Regions from separate parts of the Blautia sp. HCP3S3_B11 genome, predicted to be linked through region 2. Evidence: predicted binding sites of a transcription regulator. Region 2 holds the regulator's gene; the other holds the start of a gene.
The links. The regulator NrdR, encoded in region 2, represses ribonucleotide reductase genes. The targets are predictions, from matches to a motif close to CACAANATNTTGTG.
Positions count from the first base shown of each region.

Region 1: a site for NrdR is predicted at 5,997-6,010, ahead of nrdD (anaerobic ribonucleoside-triphosphate reductase). Genes of this name have one in related genera too.

Region 1 is NZ_JBQHVP010000007.1:132,614-140,641, forward strand. It holds gene ACTNC0_RS07180 (DUF7507 domain-containing protein) at 1-1,846, opposite strand, end outside; gene arcC (carbamate kinase) at 2,818-3,750, shown strand; gene nrdD (anaerobic ribonucleoside-triphosphate reductase) at 3,845-5,980, opposite strand; gene ACTNC0_RS07195 (hypothetical protein) at 6,101-7,018, opposite strand; gene asnA (aspartate--ammonia ligase) at 7,344-8,028, shown strand, end outside.
Region 2 is NZ_JBQHVP010000010.1:94,393-102,420, forward strand. It holds gene ACTNC0_RS09655 (adenylyltransferase/cytidyltransferase family protein) at 1-45, shown strand, start outside; gene ACTNC0_RS09660 (CDP-glycerol glycerophosphotransferase family protein) at 57-1,340, shown strand; gene ACTNC0_RS09665 (CDP-glycerol glycerophosphotransferase family protein) at 1,366-4,254, shown strand; gene sigG (RNA polymerase sporulation sigma factor SigG) at 4,394-5,173, opposite strand; gene ACTNC0_RS09675 (PRC-barrel domain-containing protein) at 5,370-5,621, opposite strand; gene nrdR (transcriptional regulator NrdR) at 5,905-6,354, shown strand; gene gdhA (NADP-specific glutamate dehydrogenase) at 6,611-7,945, opposite strand.

The sequences.
Region 1 (8,028 bases), on a different contig from region 2:
GATAATAAAACGCACTGATTCCTGACATCACTGCAAAAATCCCCAATACGATATACAATGCTATTTCCGTCTCATCTCCTGTCTTTGGTTTACTTGCAGCGGAATATGCACCGGCAGACTTTGACGCATAGCCATATCCATCGCTGTAAGTCTGCACTGTTACAGGTGTAGGCTCCGGTGTAACGGTCGCTGTATTTGTATTCGTTGTCAGAGTAACATTTGACTGCGATTTCATGATCTGGCTGCCTGTCTCATCAGAAATTACCGTCACCTCATTGACAAGTTCCTGGCTTGTAAAATACTGTGGAATCGTCACTGTCGCATAAAGTGCAAAAGCTTCTCCCGGTGCAATCTGTGGAATCAAGGCCTGTGTTCCATTATTGCTTAATGTTACCCCTTCCTTCTGCACAAATTTCGCCAGAATTCCGGCATTTTGAAATCTCTCTGTGCTAAGAACCGAATGCAGCGTCCGCTCTCCTGTATTTCTGATACAAATCTGATAAGTAATCATATCTCCAGGATATGCCTGTGTTCTGTCCGCTGTCTTGTCCACTTCAAATGCAGCTTTTAATTCCTCTACTGCCACTTGCGCATCTGTCTGACAACTGATCTCCTCATCTTTGCCCGGATATCCGGTTTTCAAAGTCACGGTATGGATCAGTTCTCCTGACTGATTCTCTGTAAGTTGCAAGTTCATGCGAAGTTTCTTTGTCTCACCAGGCTGTAAAGCAGTAATTACTCCCTGTGCGCTATCTGCCACAAATCCATCCATCTGTTCCCAGGAGGCCTTTATATTCTCCATAGAAAAAGAGCTGCGTACCTCAATATTTTCCAGAGAAAGTTCTCCTGTGTTACTTACTGTTAATGCATAAGAAATCTTCTGTCCAGATCGTGTTTTATCCACTTCCGGCTGCAATTCTGCCTCAATCCCTGCCTTTGCCTCTGCCACCTGTAGAGAAGCTGCGTCACTTACTGCAAGCACCTGAGCCTTATCCTCTGCCTTTTTCCAAAAATAAGCACCTGGTGCTTCCTGTGTCTGTTCTTTCAAAGACAGTTTATCCTGGCACACCGGATAGGATACCGAAACAGGAGAAATCCGATATTCCTCCCTCAGTGAAACCGGTATTTTAAGACCGAATGTATCTGCTTGTGCATCTTTAACCGGTACTTCGCAGGTAAGTTTCGTAATTTCTGTTTCCTGACCTTTCTGATTCTGAATTTTCACAGATTCCGCCTGCATATCATGCTTCAATCCTGTTTCATCCACCTGAAAATACTCGGACATGTATGCTGTAAGAAAGTATCTGACATCCGAAGCCTGCTGGCTGTTTTCAGGGTTCTGACCGTCACTTGTTCCCTGCCCTTCCTCTGCCGGCTGTTTATTTTCTTCTGCCTGTCCGTTTTCTCCGGCCTGATTATTTTCCTCCAAAAAAATATCTTCATCCTGAGCATCTTCGTCATAAACATCTTCGTCATCTGACAGGGTATTTTTCTCCAACTGCATTTCTTCTGCCGCCTGGGCATTTTCATTTATATAGTCCTCTTCATCAGGCTGTTCTGTTTCAACTGCCTGTTCATTCTGTCCGGTCTGCACATTTTGCTGTTCCAAAATAGCATTTCCATTTTCGGACATCTCTGTGCACAGTTCTTTTAACCCACTTAATTCCAGACAAACTTCTGCCTGGAAATTCTTCTCATCTGTCCATTGAGCACTCTGTTTTAACAGAACTTTCTGCTCCTCCTGTGCACTAAATTCCGACGCCGAAGCCACACAATTTCCCACTATTCCTGCCAGAGCAGCGAGTACAGCTACTTTTTTTAACTGATTCCATATTCTTTTTTTCATAGTCTCAATCTCCTGAAATTCTGTCTCATTTTTTATTTTTATCCAGCGGATAATCACACAAAAATTTCCGCCAATACATTCCTTATAACATCATTTCATCTTTTGAGTGGTATTATAGTTTACTGTTCACGCGCTTTAATCCTGCAAAGTGCATTACATAAAACAGCGTAAACAGTAACATATTATGGGTACAGACATACACATTCCCCCTCTCCCAATTGCACAAATAAGAAATCATTTGAAGTCATCGCACCGACCTGATGCCTGGAAATATTGCTGTTCCTTTAAACAGCCGTAAGAATGTCACTGTTTACACTGTAAATCAGCAACGTAAGAATATCGGTTCTGCGGAATGCAGAAACAGATTTCACACTACATTCAGTAATGTAACTCTACTTTAGCATGTATCTGACCGGAAAACAAGATACCACTTTTTCTTTTTCGTTTTTGTTTATAATTCTTTTAGAAATTTACCGTTTCTTTCAGAAATTCGACATACTTTGAACATATTTTACCCATATAATAGATCTTGGATAGATGAAAAACCACTCTCTATCTCCCCCCTCAAAAAGAACAACAGCCCTCGCAGAAATGCGGGGGCTGTTTGTATGTTTGTAGTTACTGTTCACACGCCACTATCCCGCGAGGTGTTTTGGCATGAGAATGCCAAAATCCCGAGACATACCGCGCGAATTTATGCGAATAGCATAAATTAAGTTTGCGAAGCAAACGATACTCCTTGGGCTTTGCACAAGGAGGTTTATATTTTTTGCATCGCGAAGCGTGTTACTGGGCACAGAGTGAACAGTAACTGTTTGTATTCAATAGCACTTTTCTATTGCAATTCTTCTGCCAGTCTTTTATAATGTATTTTATCAATGTGATTGAATATTTAGACAACACGTTACTGTTTACTCCATTCTCAGTAACGCACAAAAATTTCACAATATTAAAGAATCGAGGTATTTCCCATGAGCGAGAAAATTACAGTAGTTGCACTGGGCCACAGAGCATTAGGAACCACCTTGCCAGAGCAGAAAATTGCTGCAAAGAAAGCAGCCAAAGCGATTGCAGACCTTGTAGAAGCAGGAAACCGAGTTGTGATCTCACACAGCAACGGTCCACAGGTCGGAATGATTCATACAGCTATGAATGAATTCGGAAAGGCACATCCGGATTATACATTTGCACCTATGTCCGTATGTTCAGCTATGAGTCAGGGTTATATCGGATATGACCTTCAGACTGCTATTCGCGCAGAGCTGATCTCACGTGGTATCTACAAACCTGTTGCAACTATTCTTACACAGGTTGTAATTGATCCATATGATGATGCTTTCGCAGAACCAGAGAAGATCATCGGACGTGTACTCACCGAGGACGAAGCAGAAGCAGAAGAGAATAAAGGAAATTTCGTCACCAAACTTGAAGACGGAACTTATAAGAGAATCGTAGCAGCTCCGAAGCCGCAGAAGATTATAGAACTTGAAACAATCCGTACTCTTGTAGATGCAGGACAGATAGTAATCGCTGCAGGCGGTGGCGGTATCCCGGTTATGGAACAGGGAATCGACCTTCATGGTGCAAGTGCGATCATCGAGAAAGACCTTTCCAGCGGACTTCTTGCAGAGGAATTAAACGCAGATACCCTGTTGATTCTCACAAGTGTAGAGAAAGTCAGCTTAAACCTTGGTCAGGACAATGAAGAATATCTTGACACCATCACCGTAGATGAAGCAAAGAAATACATGGATGAGAACCAGTTCGCACCAGGTTCCATGCTCCCTAAATTTGAAGCAGGGATTGCCTTCATTGAAAAGGGTGATGGCAGAAGAACTATTATCACAGATATCTCTCATGCAAAAGACGGATATTATGAAAAGACCGGAACTATCATTAAATAATAAAATATAAAATCTATCATATAAAAAACCAGGGAGTCTTGCAGATAATTTCATTTGCAAAACTCCCTGGTTTTTACTTTCATATTTTTTATATTTACATAGATTTACGTTCCGCAATCTCTGCCATCTTAGCTTCATTCAGACGTGTATCACCATGCACACGGCTGTAAGAGAGGTATCCATTCATACGGTCAATCTTAGTCAGGTTCTTGGAACCGCAAACCGGACACACATCCATCTCAAGCTCCTCATGTCCACAGTCGTCACAGTAAGCAAGAGAAAGGTTAACTCCTTCATAATATCCCAGAGACATCGCTCTGCGGATCAGTGTACGGATTGCTTCACGATTATAATCGATTGGATAACGTACATACTGAATCTTACCGCCATTACACAGTTCCCAGAAACGTCCCTCCAGATCCTGTTTCTCGATCGGAGTTACATCCTCTGTCACATGACAATGGAAGCTGTTGCTCACATACGGACGGTCAGAAACACCTTTGACAATACCGTACATCTTACGGAACTGCTCAACCTGCAGACCACACAAACTCTCTGCCGGTGTTCCATAAATTGCATAAAGGTAACCATCCTGCTCTTTAAACTCATTTACCTTCTTATTGATATATTTCAGAACATCCAGTGCAAACTGTCCGTCCTCAGCGATAGATTTACCATTATAAAGCTCCTGAAGCTCATTTAACGCTGTGATACCAAAGGAGGCTGTCATCGGCTTCAGAATCTTTCCAATCTTCTCATTCGGTTTCAGATGTCCGCCATAAAAACCACCCTCGCAATATGCCAGCGGGTTGGTAGAAGCTCGCATCTGTCCAAGATAATCATACGTACGGATATGAAGATTACGGATCATCTCAAGATAGAAATCCAGTACCTCATAGAAATCTCTGCTCTCTGCTCTCGCTTTCGCAAGAATCATCGGAAGATGAAGACTTACCGCACCAATGTTAAATCTGCCTACAAATACAGGCACATCCTTGTCATCTGCCGGGTGCATTCCGCCACGTTCATACCATGGGCTTAAGAAAGCACGGCATCCCATCGGGCTGATAACCTTTCCATACTGCTTGTACATACTGGAAATATATCCTTTTCCGGACATAGAAAGCCAGTCCGGATACATTGTCTTGGCAGAGCAGTCAACGCCTGCTTCGAATACATCCTCACTGATCTTGCCTTTTCCATGAATGTTCTCGTCATACAGAAATACGATCTTCGGGAAAAGCACCGGTTTCTTACGTCCTGTTTTACCCTGTCCGCCTTTGTGCACTTCAAGAAGAGATACACTTGCCATCTTCTCAAACTGCTTAGTTCCCAGTCCAAGAGTTACTGTCACAAACGGATAATCTCCTCTGGAAGATCCCACTGTGTTCAGCTTGTACTCGATTCCCTGCCATCCCTGGTCAAAGTCTCTGCGGACCTTATCAAGTGCATACTCGATTGCACGCTCCTCACGTCCGGTCCAGCTCGCATCAGAGTACTTCATAAATTCCTGAATGTATTTATCATAGCTCTTCTGTGCATACGGAGCAAGAATCTTATCCACTTCAGGTACCGTAAATCCGCCATACTGCTGTGCAGCGGTGCTCAGGATGATATCCCCCATAACGTCAAACGCTGTATCCAATGTCTTCGGCTCGTTATACCATACATTTCCCATCTCAAATCCGCCGCTTAACACGGATGCGACATCAAAGAGACAGCAGTTCATAGTATCAAGACGTGCTGACTGGTCATGGATATAAATGTAACCATCTTTACAAGCCTGAAGTTCATTACGGTTCATGAAGAATTTACGATAAAGCTCTTTATTCAGTTCATTAAAAATCAGGCTTCGCTTCGTAGCAACCAGTGCGCTGTCTGTATTTGCATTACTCTTATCACCGATATAACGGATTGCCTGACTCTTCGTATATACATCATCCATCATATGGATAAAGTCAAGTTTGTAATTTCTGTAGTCACGATAACTCTTGGCTACAGCCGGGTTCACTCTCTCAAGTGCTCCTTCCACAATATTATGCATCTCCTGGATCTGTATCTCATTCTTGCCCAGTGCTTCTGCATGTTCTTCCGCAAAATGGCAGATAAATTCTTTCTCTTTGTCAGAAAATGTATATAAGATTCTGGCCGCCGACTTATTTACTGCCGCTACGATTTTCTGTGAATTAAACTCTTCTCTTGTGCCATCTTTCTTTATTACATATATCATACTTTCCGCTCCCATATACAAGATATAGTATTATTTTCTTTCGTTGTCCACAATTTATTCTATATGTGGTACGTTTATCAAGTATAGCACAGACTATGATAAAAGGGAAGAGCAAAAAAATTATTCGTCATATTGCTGAATTTTATATAATGCAAGATAATTCTCTTGACCGTCCAGAGATACCGCAGAAACCTCATCCCCTGCATGTAATTCCATTCTCTCCTGCTGTCCTGCTTCGTCAAATTTTACAGTTTTCTTCTTTCCTGTAGTGTACTTAATCTCCAGTGCCACCTCTTCCCAGCCAGATTTAATCTTATATTCTCCCGGCTCAATTAAAAATTCATACTCTATATCCTCTAAACCATAGATGCCTTCTTGTGTCTTTATATAATTCTCTCCAACCACATAACTTTCTCCTGCGAAAATATAAGTATCCGGTTCGGTGTCCTGAATATTCTCGGTTGATTCCGCAACCTTACTGACTTTATTATCCCAGTCTTTTGTCTCTGTTTCCCCATCATCGCTGTCTGAAAAAACACTGCCGGGATTTATTCCAAACTCATCATTGATAAACGACTCAATTCTATATCCAATACTATCCCAGTACTCTTCGGTCTGTGCTGCAACACTCAGTAAAATTACAACAATGATCCAGAATACAGTTGCTCCCTTTTTGCTCTTTTTCTTCTCTTTCCGCTTCTGTACGGGATTTCGATTCGTGGTATATGTACGAGTGCCGACATTCTGTCCTGCCGACGCTTTTTTTACTGAAGTCTGCACTTTTTCTGTTTTTGCCTTCGGCACTGTCTTTTTTACCGTACTGGTTTTCGAAGACTTATTTGCCGTTTTATTTCTGTCCGGCAGTGGTATCTCGCTCTCGGCCATAACCTTTCTCACTTTCGCCGACGCATGACGGTAATGCTCTGACCGATCCTCGTTCAGATGATACAGTTCTAAATCATTTCTATATGGCATTCCACAATATTTACATCTTCCATTTACGATCGGCCCGTCACAAACCTGGCATCTCTTTCCCATATATCTTCCCCCTATATTCTATAATTATCCGTAATCCGTTTCATAATCCGATTTTCTGTTATTTTTATTGTAACATTTTACACTAATCTTGCAAGGTGGAAATTGTCAAACAGATATTTTCCTGTTATAATAGCGAAGTGAAAGATTGTGTTACTGAGAACTGAATGAACCGTAACAGGATTGTTGCCATTCACTTAGTAATCTGTAACAAATGATTAATGGATATTCCTCAATAGCTGAACAATAAAATAATGCAGAACATCTATAATATTTTATTATTTTGCTATGGAATATGCAAATACAGAATTGTAGGAGGATTCCAATAATGGATCAGATTAAAATTCCTGACGGGTATCAGTCAGCTTTAAATCTCCACGATACCCAGATTGCCATTAAGACTGTGAAAGATTTCTTCCAGCAGACGCTCTCCCAGAAGCTCAATCTGCTGCGAGTTTCCGCTCCGGTATTCGTAAATCCGTCATCCGGTCTGAACGACAACTTAAACGGTGTAGAACGCCCGGTAAGCTTTGATATCAAAGGACAGAAAGAGAATGCCGAGATCGTACACTCTCTTGCCAAATGGAAAAGATACGCATTACAGAAATATGGTTTCGCTCATGGTGAAGGTCTTTACACAGACATGATTGCCATCAGAAGAGACGAAGACCTGGATAACATCCACTCTGTATATGTAGACCAGTGGGACTGGGAAAAGATCATCAGCAAAGAAGAGCGCAACATGGACACACTTGTATCCACCGTACGCGCGATCTACAGCGTTCTTCGTAAAACAGAGAAATATATGGCTGTTCAGTACGATTATATCGAAGAAATCCTTCCAAGAGAGATCGCATTTGTCAGCACACAGGAACTGGTTGACATGTATCCGGATCTTACTCCTAAGGAACGTGAATACAAAGTCGTTAAAGAAAAAGGCGCTGTATTCCTTATGCAGGTTGGTAAGACATTAACTAACGGAGAACGCCACGACGGACGTGCGCCGGACTATG
Region 2 (8,028 bases):
GATACTTCATCAACCATGCTTCGTGAAAAATTAAAAGAGTTTTAAGGAGTGTTCATATGGGAGTCAAGAAGAAAATAAAGAAAATTAAAAATGCGGCAAAAAAAATCCAGAAAGTAAAAGCTCAAAAGGGCAGAAAAGCAATGCTTTCTGAATTGTGGGCAACCATCACATATGGAATTTATGATGGACGTACGATCAGACGTATGAAGAAGTTTCCACCGGCATTAATAGAAAACAGAATGCTTTTTGAGACAAATGATGATTTTACGGATAATGGTCGTGCACTGTTTGATTATCTGATTGAAAATGGATACAACAAAAAATACGAAATCATATGGCTGGTTCATGAGCCGGAAAAATATAAAGAATATGCCGTAGAGAATGTGAAATTCGTAAGAAACTTTAAGAAAGGTTCTACGATCCGAAGAGCAGAAGCGTATAAATATGCTCTGACATCCAAATATATTTTCTATACTCAGGCATTTAACTGGATTGGAATGTCAAGAAGAAATCAGCTCTTTATTGATCTCTGGCATGGATGCGGATATAAGGCAAATAAAAATGGACGTAAGGTATTCTTTGATTATTGTCTGGTTCCCGGAGATATCTTTATTAAAACAAAGATGGAATTCTTTGGATGTACTTCAAAGAAACTGCTTTCTTTTGGATACCCGCGTTATGATATGATGCTCAGAGGAAGCAAAAAGTCAGACGAGTTTAAGGAGAAGCTGCTGAAAGAAACGAACAGTGAGAAAATGATTCTCTGGATGCCGACATACAGACATGCTTCCAGCGAACGTCTCAATGAGGAGACATTGAATAATGAATTTAATATTCCGATCATTGACAATGCAGACAAACTTCTTGAACTGAATAATTTCTGTAAGGAAAAACATATTCTGATTGTTATCAAGAAGCATTATCTCCAGATTCCGTATGATTTTGGTGAGAATGTTCTTACAAATATTGTTTATCTGGAAAATAAAGATCTTGCTGATAACGAATTACAGCTTTATGAATTTATCAACTGCTCAGATGCGCTTGTTTCAGATTATTCATCTGTTGCGATTGACTATCTGCTTCTGGACAGACCACTGGGCTTCACACTGGATGATTATGAAGCTTATACAGAGTCCAGAGGATGGGTATTTGATGATCCGCTGGAATATATGCCTGGTGAACATATGTACAATATGCAAGATTTTGAGAATTTTATTTTGGATATCAAGAATGGAAATGATAAGTATAAGGAACAGCGTGCCAGTGTAAGAGCGAAAACACATAATGTGTGTGATAATTACTGTCAGCGTGTACTGGATTACTTTAACATCACTATGTAAAGCCATAACAGGAGAAGAAAGATAAATGAAAATATGTATTTGGTGTACTAAGATATTTGATCTTGGCGGAACTAAGCGAGTTGTCACACTCCTTGCAAATGAACTTGTAAAAGAACATGATGTAACGATCATGATATACCAGGATAGATTTAAAGAAGACCGCAATATGTATCATATGAGCGAAGATATCAAAGTGGACTTTATTGACAACAGTGAATTTGTCAATCGCCATCATACACCGGCTTTCTGCTGGCGTTATCTTGTTCAGAAACTGAATGCGAAATATGGAATTTTTAATAAAGAAAGATTTAACGATATCCTGGCAGATGCGATTTTCCCTAAGAAGACCAGGGAAAAATGGGTGAAGTATTTAAATGAGCAGAACTATGATATCATTATTACAACTGCCGGTCTGAGTCTTCGCCTTGGTATGCTGGCACCGGAACTGAATGCAAAGACGATTGGCTGGCAGCATAACTGCTATGCCGGATATCTGGATGTGCCTAATGTTGTATTCTGGAAACAGGAATGTCTGCTTCAGGAATACCTGCCCAAATTGGACAGATATATCGTCCTCAGTGATTATGATAAACGCGATTATAAGAAATTCCTGGATATTGATACAGAGGTTAAAATCAATCCGAGAAGTTTCGTAAGCGAACGCAAATGTGATCCAAAATCCAAGCGTTTTCTTATGGCTACCCGTTTCGTATATGCCAAGGGTCTTGACTTGATGATGGAATCCTTTGAGGAATTCTGCAAACAGGATGACGAATGGCAGTTAGATATTATCGGAGCCGGTGATCTTTGGAATCAGATCGTGGCAGATGCCAAAAGACGTGGTATTGAAGACAGAGTTAACTTTGTTGGCTATACCAATGAACCGGAGAAATATTATCTGAATTCATCTATTTTCCTTCTTCCGTCAAGATGGGAAGGGTGGCCGATGGTTATCATGGAAGCTTTTGAGTTTGGTCTTCCGGTTATCGCATTCCATACAGGTGCGATGGATCTGATCATAGATGATGGAAAGACAGGATACCTGCCGGAAGCTTTTGATACAAAGAAATTTACAGATGCAATGTTAAAACTTGCCCATGACGAAGAGCTTCGCAGGGAGATGTCCAGAAATGCAATCTGGAAGTCAGAAGATTTTGCAATTGAAAAAGCTGTCAAAGAATGGAACCGTCTTTTCAACCGTGTGATGGGAATTGAGACATTTTATCAGAAGAATGAAAAGAAGATTCTTGAATGCAGGGAAAAATATCCGTTGAGAACCAGTTATGCTGAATTTGTAAAGGAATATCAGCTAAAGGATAAAACCATTCTTTACGAAGCGTTTGGCGGACGTGGAATGATCTGTAATCCGTATGCTCTTTTCCTGTACCTTCTGGAAAAAGAAGAGTATCAGGATTATACACATATCTGGGTTTTGGATGATTTTGAAGACAACAGGAAGCAGATTGAAAAATACGAGAAATATCCAAATGTAAGATTTGTAAAATATAAGTCAAAGGAATATTGTAAAGATCTTGCAACGGTAAAATATCTGGTAAATAATGTAAGTTTCCCAAGCTATTTCCTTAAGAGAGAAGGACAGGTGCTGATCGATACCTGGCATGGTACTCCGTTAAAGAACATGGGATTTGATATTCCGGGAGCTAATATTTCTCAGGGAAATACAGCAAGAAATCTGCTTAGTGCAGATTATATTGTTTCTTCAGGCCCTTACATGACTGAGACGGCATATAAGAATTCTTATAAAATGCAGAATCTGTATGAGGGAACAATCCTTGAAGAAGGCTTCCCGCGCAATGATAAACTGTTTGAGAATAATCGCGCAGAAATTATTCGGAAACTTCAAGGTTATGGCGTAAATGCAGAAGCGGATAAAAAAATAATCCTTTATGCTCCGACATGGAGAGGTGAGCAGTATAGTCAGCCGGATACAGATTTACAGGACGTATATAAACTGATTCAGAGCATAGAAGACAGCATAGATACAAAAGAGTATCAGGTATTGGTTAAACTTCATCAGATCGTATATCATTATCTGAAAGAGAATCAGGTGGAACTGGGAGATGCTCAGGCGAAATTTATCCCTGCTACAATGGATACCAATGAGATTTTGTCTGTAACAGATGTACTTATTTCTGATTATTCCAGTATTTTCTACGATTTCATGCTGACAGGAAAACCGATTCTGTTCTATGTGCCTGATGCAGAAAAATTTGAAGATTACAGAGGATTATATTATGGATTTGACAATCTTCCGGGACCGGCGGTATCTTCACCGGAGAAACTGGGTGAGCTGCTCAAAGATATTCCGGCAGCAGTAAGTTCTTATCAGGAGAAATATGCGAAAGCCAGAGTACAGATATGTCCAAGAGATGACGGAAATGTCTGCAGACGAATCGTTGATGTGATGTTTGACGGAAAAGAACCGGTAAATCCGGTATACCTGAATAAAACAGATAAAGTAAAACTTTTGGTATATGCAGGTGATTTTAGTGATGCACCTGAGACAACGGCATTTTATAAATTCCTGAACAAAGTAGATTTTGAACATTTTGATGTCACCCTGATTGGTAATGGCGCAAAGGAAGAGGAATCTGCAAAGAAATTGAATGAACTGTCAAAAGAAGTGAGGGTATTATACTGGAAACGTTCTTATCCTGCTACAGATGAGGAATATGTATGCCATAAGAAGTTCATGAAAGCAGAGGAAACAGAAGTGCCTGAGATGCTTCTTGATTTCTATAAACGTGAGCTTCGAAGAATACTGGGAATGTCAAAGTTTGACTATGCTGTAGTGTTTACAGATATGAAGAAGTTTTTCCCTGCAATGTCTGGTGCACTGGATGTGAAGCAGATATATGACATAGAAAACTGGCAGGAAGTTCTGAAACTTTAAAAAAATATGTAAGCAGTCTGGTAAGTATAAATACTGGACTGCTTTTTATATTATAGAAAATTATTTTGTAGTATTTCTATGACAGGAAAATATGATAAAGCTTTTCGAGTGCTACTGAGAACAGAGTGAACAGTAACTTTCAGGTGCGCAGATAATTGCGCATGGATTTTAAGGCATTTTTCTCCAGGCGGCTGACCTGTGCCTGGGAGATGCCTATTTCCTGAGCCACTTCCATCTGAGTTTTTCCTTCGTAAAAGCGTAGTTCTATGATATGTTTTTCACGTTTACTCAGACGCTTCATAGCTTCCCTGAGAGACAGATCTTCAATCCAGCGATCTTCTTTATTTTTGGTATCGCTGATTTGATCCATAACATAAAGAGTATCTCCTCCTTCGGTATAAACCGGTTCAAAGAGGCTTACCGGATTTTGAATCGCGTCCAGAGCGTATACGATCATTTCTTTTTCGATACCGATTTCCTGTGCAATCTCGGTGACTGTCGGTTCTTTAAGATACTGTTTCATATAAGTTTCGCGGGTATAGATCGCTTTATATGCAATGTCGCGAAGAGAGCGGCTTACACGAATGCTGTTATTATCCCTTAGGTATCTTCGGATTTCTCCAATGATCATGGGAACGGCATATGTTGAAAATTTTACCTGTAGAGTTGTGTCAAAGTTATCGATTGCTTTGATCAGGCCGATACAGCCGATCTGAAAGAGATCATCTGCATTTTCGTTGCTGTTTTGAAATCTTCGTATCACACTGAGGACCAGCCGCAGGTTTCCTTTGATGTATAATTCACGTGCCTGTTCATCACCTTCTTTGATACGGCTGAACAGTTCTTCTTTTTCTTCTGCATTAAGAACAGGAAGTTTCGCCGTATTGACTCCACAGATTTCTACTTTGTTCAGTGCCATCTTTTTTGAATCCTCCTTATTATCCTTAAACGTAAAACAGTAAAATTCACCTGATAATGTTTCAGTAAGAATGATTCTCAGATGGAGGAATAATTATACTTTTGACTGGAAAATATAAAAAATATTACCCCTTGACAAAATAAAGGCTTAAAGCATATCGCTATATTCGTCTGACGCAGCAGGTGTGGTTATATGGTTATTTATGTAAACATTTTTCTTCTTCAATCTCCACAAGAATAATATCATCACCAATTCGGCAGATGCATTCCCAGGGAATGAGATATTCGCTGTCATGTCCAAAAAGACAACACAGTTTTCCGGGACCAGGCACGATCAAAGCTGTCAGACGATTAGTTTTGCAGTCGAATTCTATATCAACAGGACATCCAAGACTTCGACAGGTGCAGGTATTGATTACTTCTTTTTGCTTTAATTCGCAGATTCTCATAGAATTGGAAGATCCTTTCTGAATACAAAGAGTCATCCGTTACCGAGAGCGAAATGAACAGTAACGTTATCTGATAACAATTTATGTATTTTTGCGAAAATTTATGCAAGTCCTTTTATTGACACTTCAAATAGAAATACAGTATAATAAACTCATACGTAACTGTTCAGTACCATGTTTCTATGTGAAAATATCTCATGGGATAGTAGACTGCTGAATAGTTACAGCTATACAACATAATCTCACAGAAAACGTGATATGACTTAAAAAGGGGGGACGTCCTATGAAGTGTCCATTTTGTAATCAGGATAACACGAGAGTAGTTGATTCCAGACCGGTAGAGGATACAAACTCTATTCGTCGCCGCCGTTTATGCGATGCCTGTGGCAGAAGATTTACTACATATGAGAAAGTGGAGAGTATTCCGCTTACGGTGATCAAGAAAGATCAGAACAGAGAGCAGTACAGTCGTGCCAAGATTCAGGCAGGCATTCTGAGAGCGTGCTATAAAAGACCGATATCTATAGATAAAGTGGAAGAAATGATGGATGCCATCGAAGGGGAAATTTTTAATACGGAAGAAAAAGAAATTTCCAGCACAAAGATTGGAGAGATCGTGATGAATCATCTCAAAGATCTGGATGCGGTTGCTTATGTACGTTTCGCATCAGTGTACAGAGAATTTAAAGATGTCAGTACATTTATGGATGAACTGAAGAAGTTTATGAATTAACACATTAATATTGATCAGATGCTGTGAAAAAAAGATAGCTGCTGTTTTGAGATAGCGGGTGAAAGACTGCATATATCAGACAGCAGTTTTTATATTACAGGTAAGCGGATTGCGAATATCCGATTGACAAATTATTTGGAAATATCCAAAATACAGACGAAAAATGGAGTATATTTTTACATTATAAAAAGCCGGCAGAATTAATTCCACCGACTTTTTATGTGTATTTTTTATGGGGTAGTTAACGAATTAAAAATTAAACAATACCCTGAGCTTTCATAGCATCTACAACTTTCTCAAAGCCTGCGATGTTAGCACCTACAACATAGTTGCCTTCCATTCCATAACGTTTGGAAGCATCATCAACTTTGTTGAAGATGTCAACCATGATCTGATGAAGTTTTGCATCAACTTCTTCAGCTGTCCAGGAAAGTCTTGCAGAGTTCTGGCACATTTCCAGCGCGGAAGTAGCAACACCACCGGCATTAGCAGCTTTACCAGGCATAAATGTTACGCCGTTTGCCATAAGATAATCTGTTGCTTCACGGGTAGTAGGCATGTTAGCACCTTCTGCAACATATTTGCAGCCGTTTGCGATAAGAGTTTTAACGGCGTCAAGATCAAGCTCGTTCTGTGTTGCGCATGGAAGATAGATATCGCATTTGATATTCCAGATACCTTTTCCTTCTGTGTAAGTAGCGCCTTCAACACGATCAGCATATTCTTTGATACGTCCACGTTTTACTTCTTTGATATCTTTAACGATGTCAAGTTTGATTCCTTCCGGATCATAGATATATCCGTTGGAGTCGCACATAGCAACAACTTTACCGCCAAGTTCAGTAGCTTTTTCTACAGCGTAGATAGCAACGTTACCGGAACCTGTTACGATAAGAGTTTTACCGGAAATTGTATCGTTTTTAGCTTTAACCATCTCGTCAAGCATATATACAAGACCATATCCTGTGGCCTGTGTACGGATTAAAGATCCACCATAGGAAAGACCTTTACCTGTGAGAACACCTTCATATAATCCACGGTTTCTCTTGTACTGTCCGTACAGATAACCGATCTCACGTCCGCCTACACCGATATCACCTGCAGGAACGTCCATGTCAGCGCCGATATATTTGGAAAGCTCTGTCATAAAGCTCTGGCAGAATGCCATAACTTCTCTGTCAGATTTTCCTTTAGGATCGAAGTTGGAACCACCTTTACCGCCACCGATTGGGAGACCTGTAAGAGAGTTCTTGAAGATCTGCTCAAAACCTAAGAATTTAAGAATTCCCTGGTTTACTGACGGATGGAATCTTAAACCACCCTTGTATGGTCCGATTGCGCTGTTGAACTGTACACGATAACCCTTGTTTACCTGTACAACACCCTTGTCATCTACCCACGGAACACGGAAAGAAATGATTCTTTCTGGCTCAACAAGACGCTCCAGAATGGAAAGTTTGCGGTATTCTTCTTCATTTTTGTCGATTACGACTTTAAGGGAGTCTAAAACTTCCTTTACTGCCTGATGGAATTCAGGCTCATTTGGATTCTGTGCTACGACTCTCTCGTATACCTCTTCAGTATAAGACATAATGATTTCCTCCTCGTCGATCGTTTGAGTTATAATTTTTAAATCGACGTTATTATACACTAAAGTGTTACAAATGGAAAGAG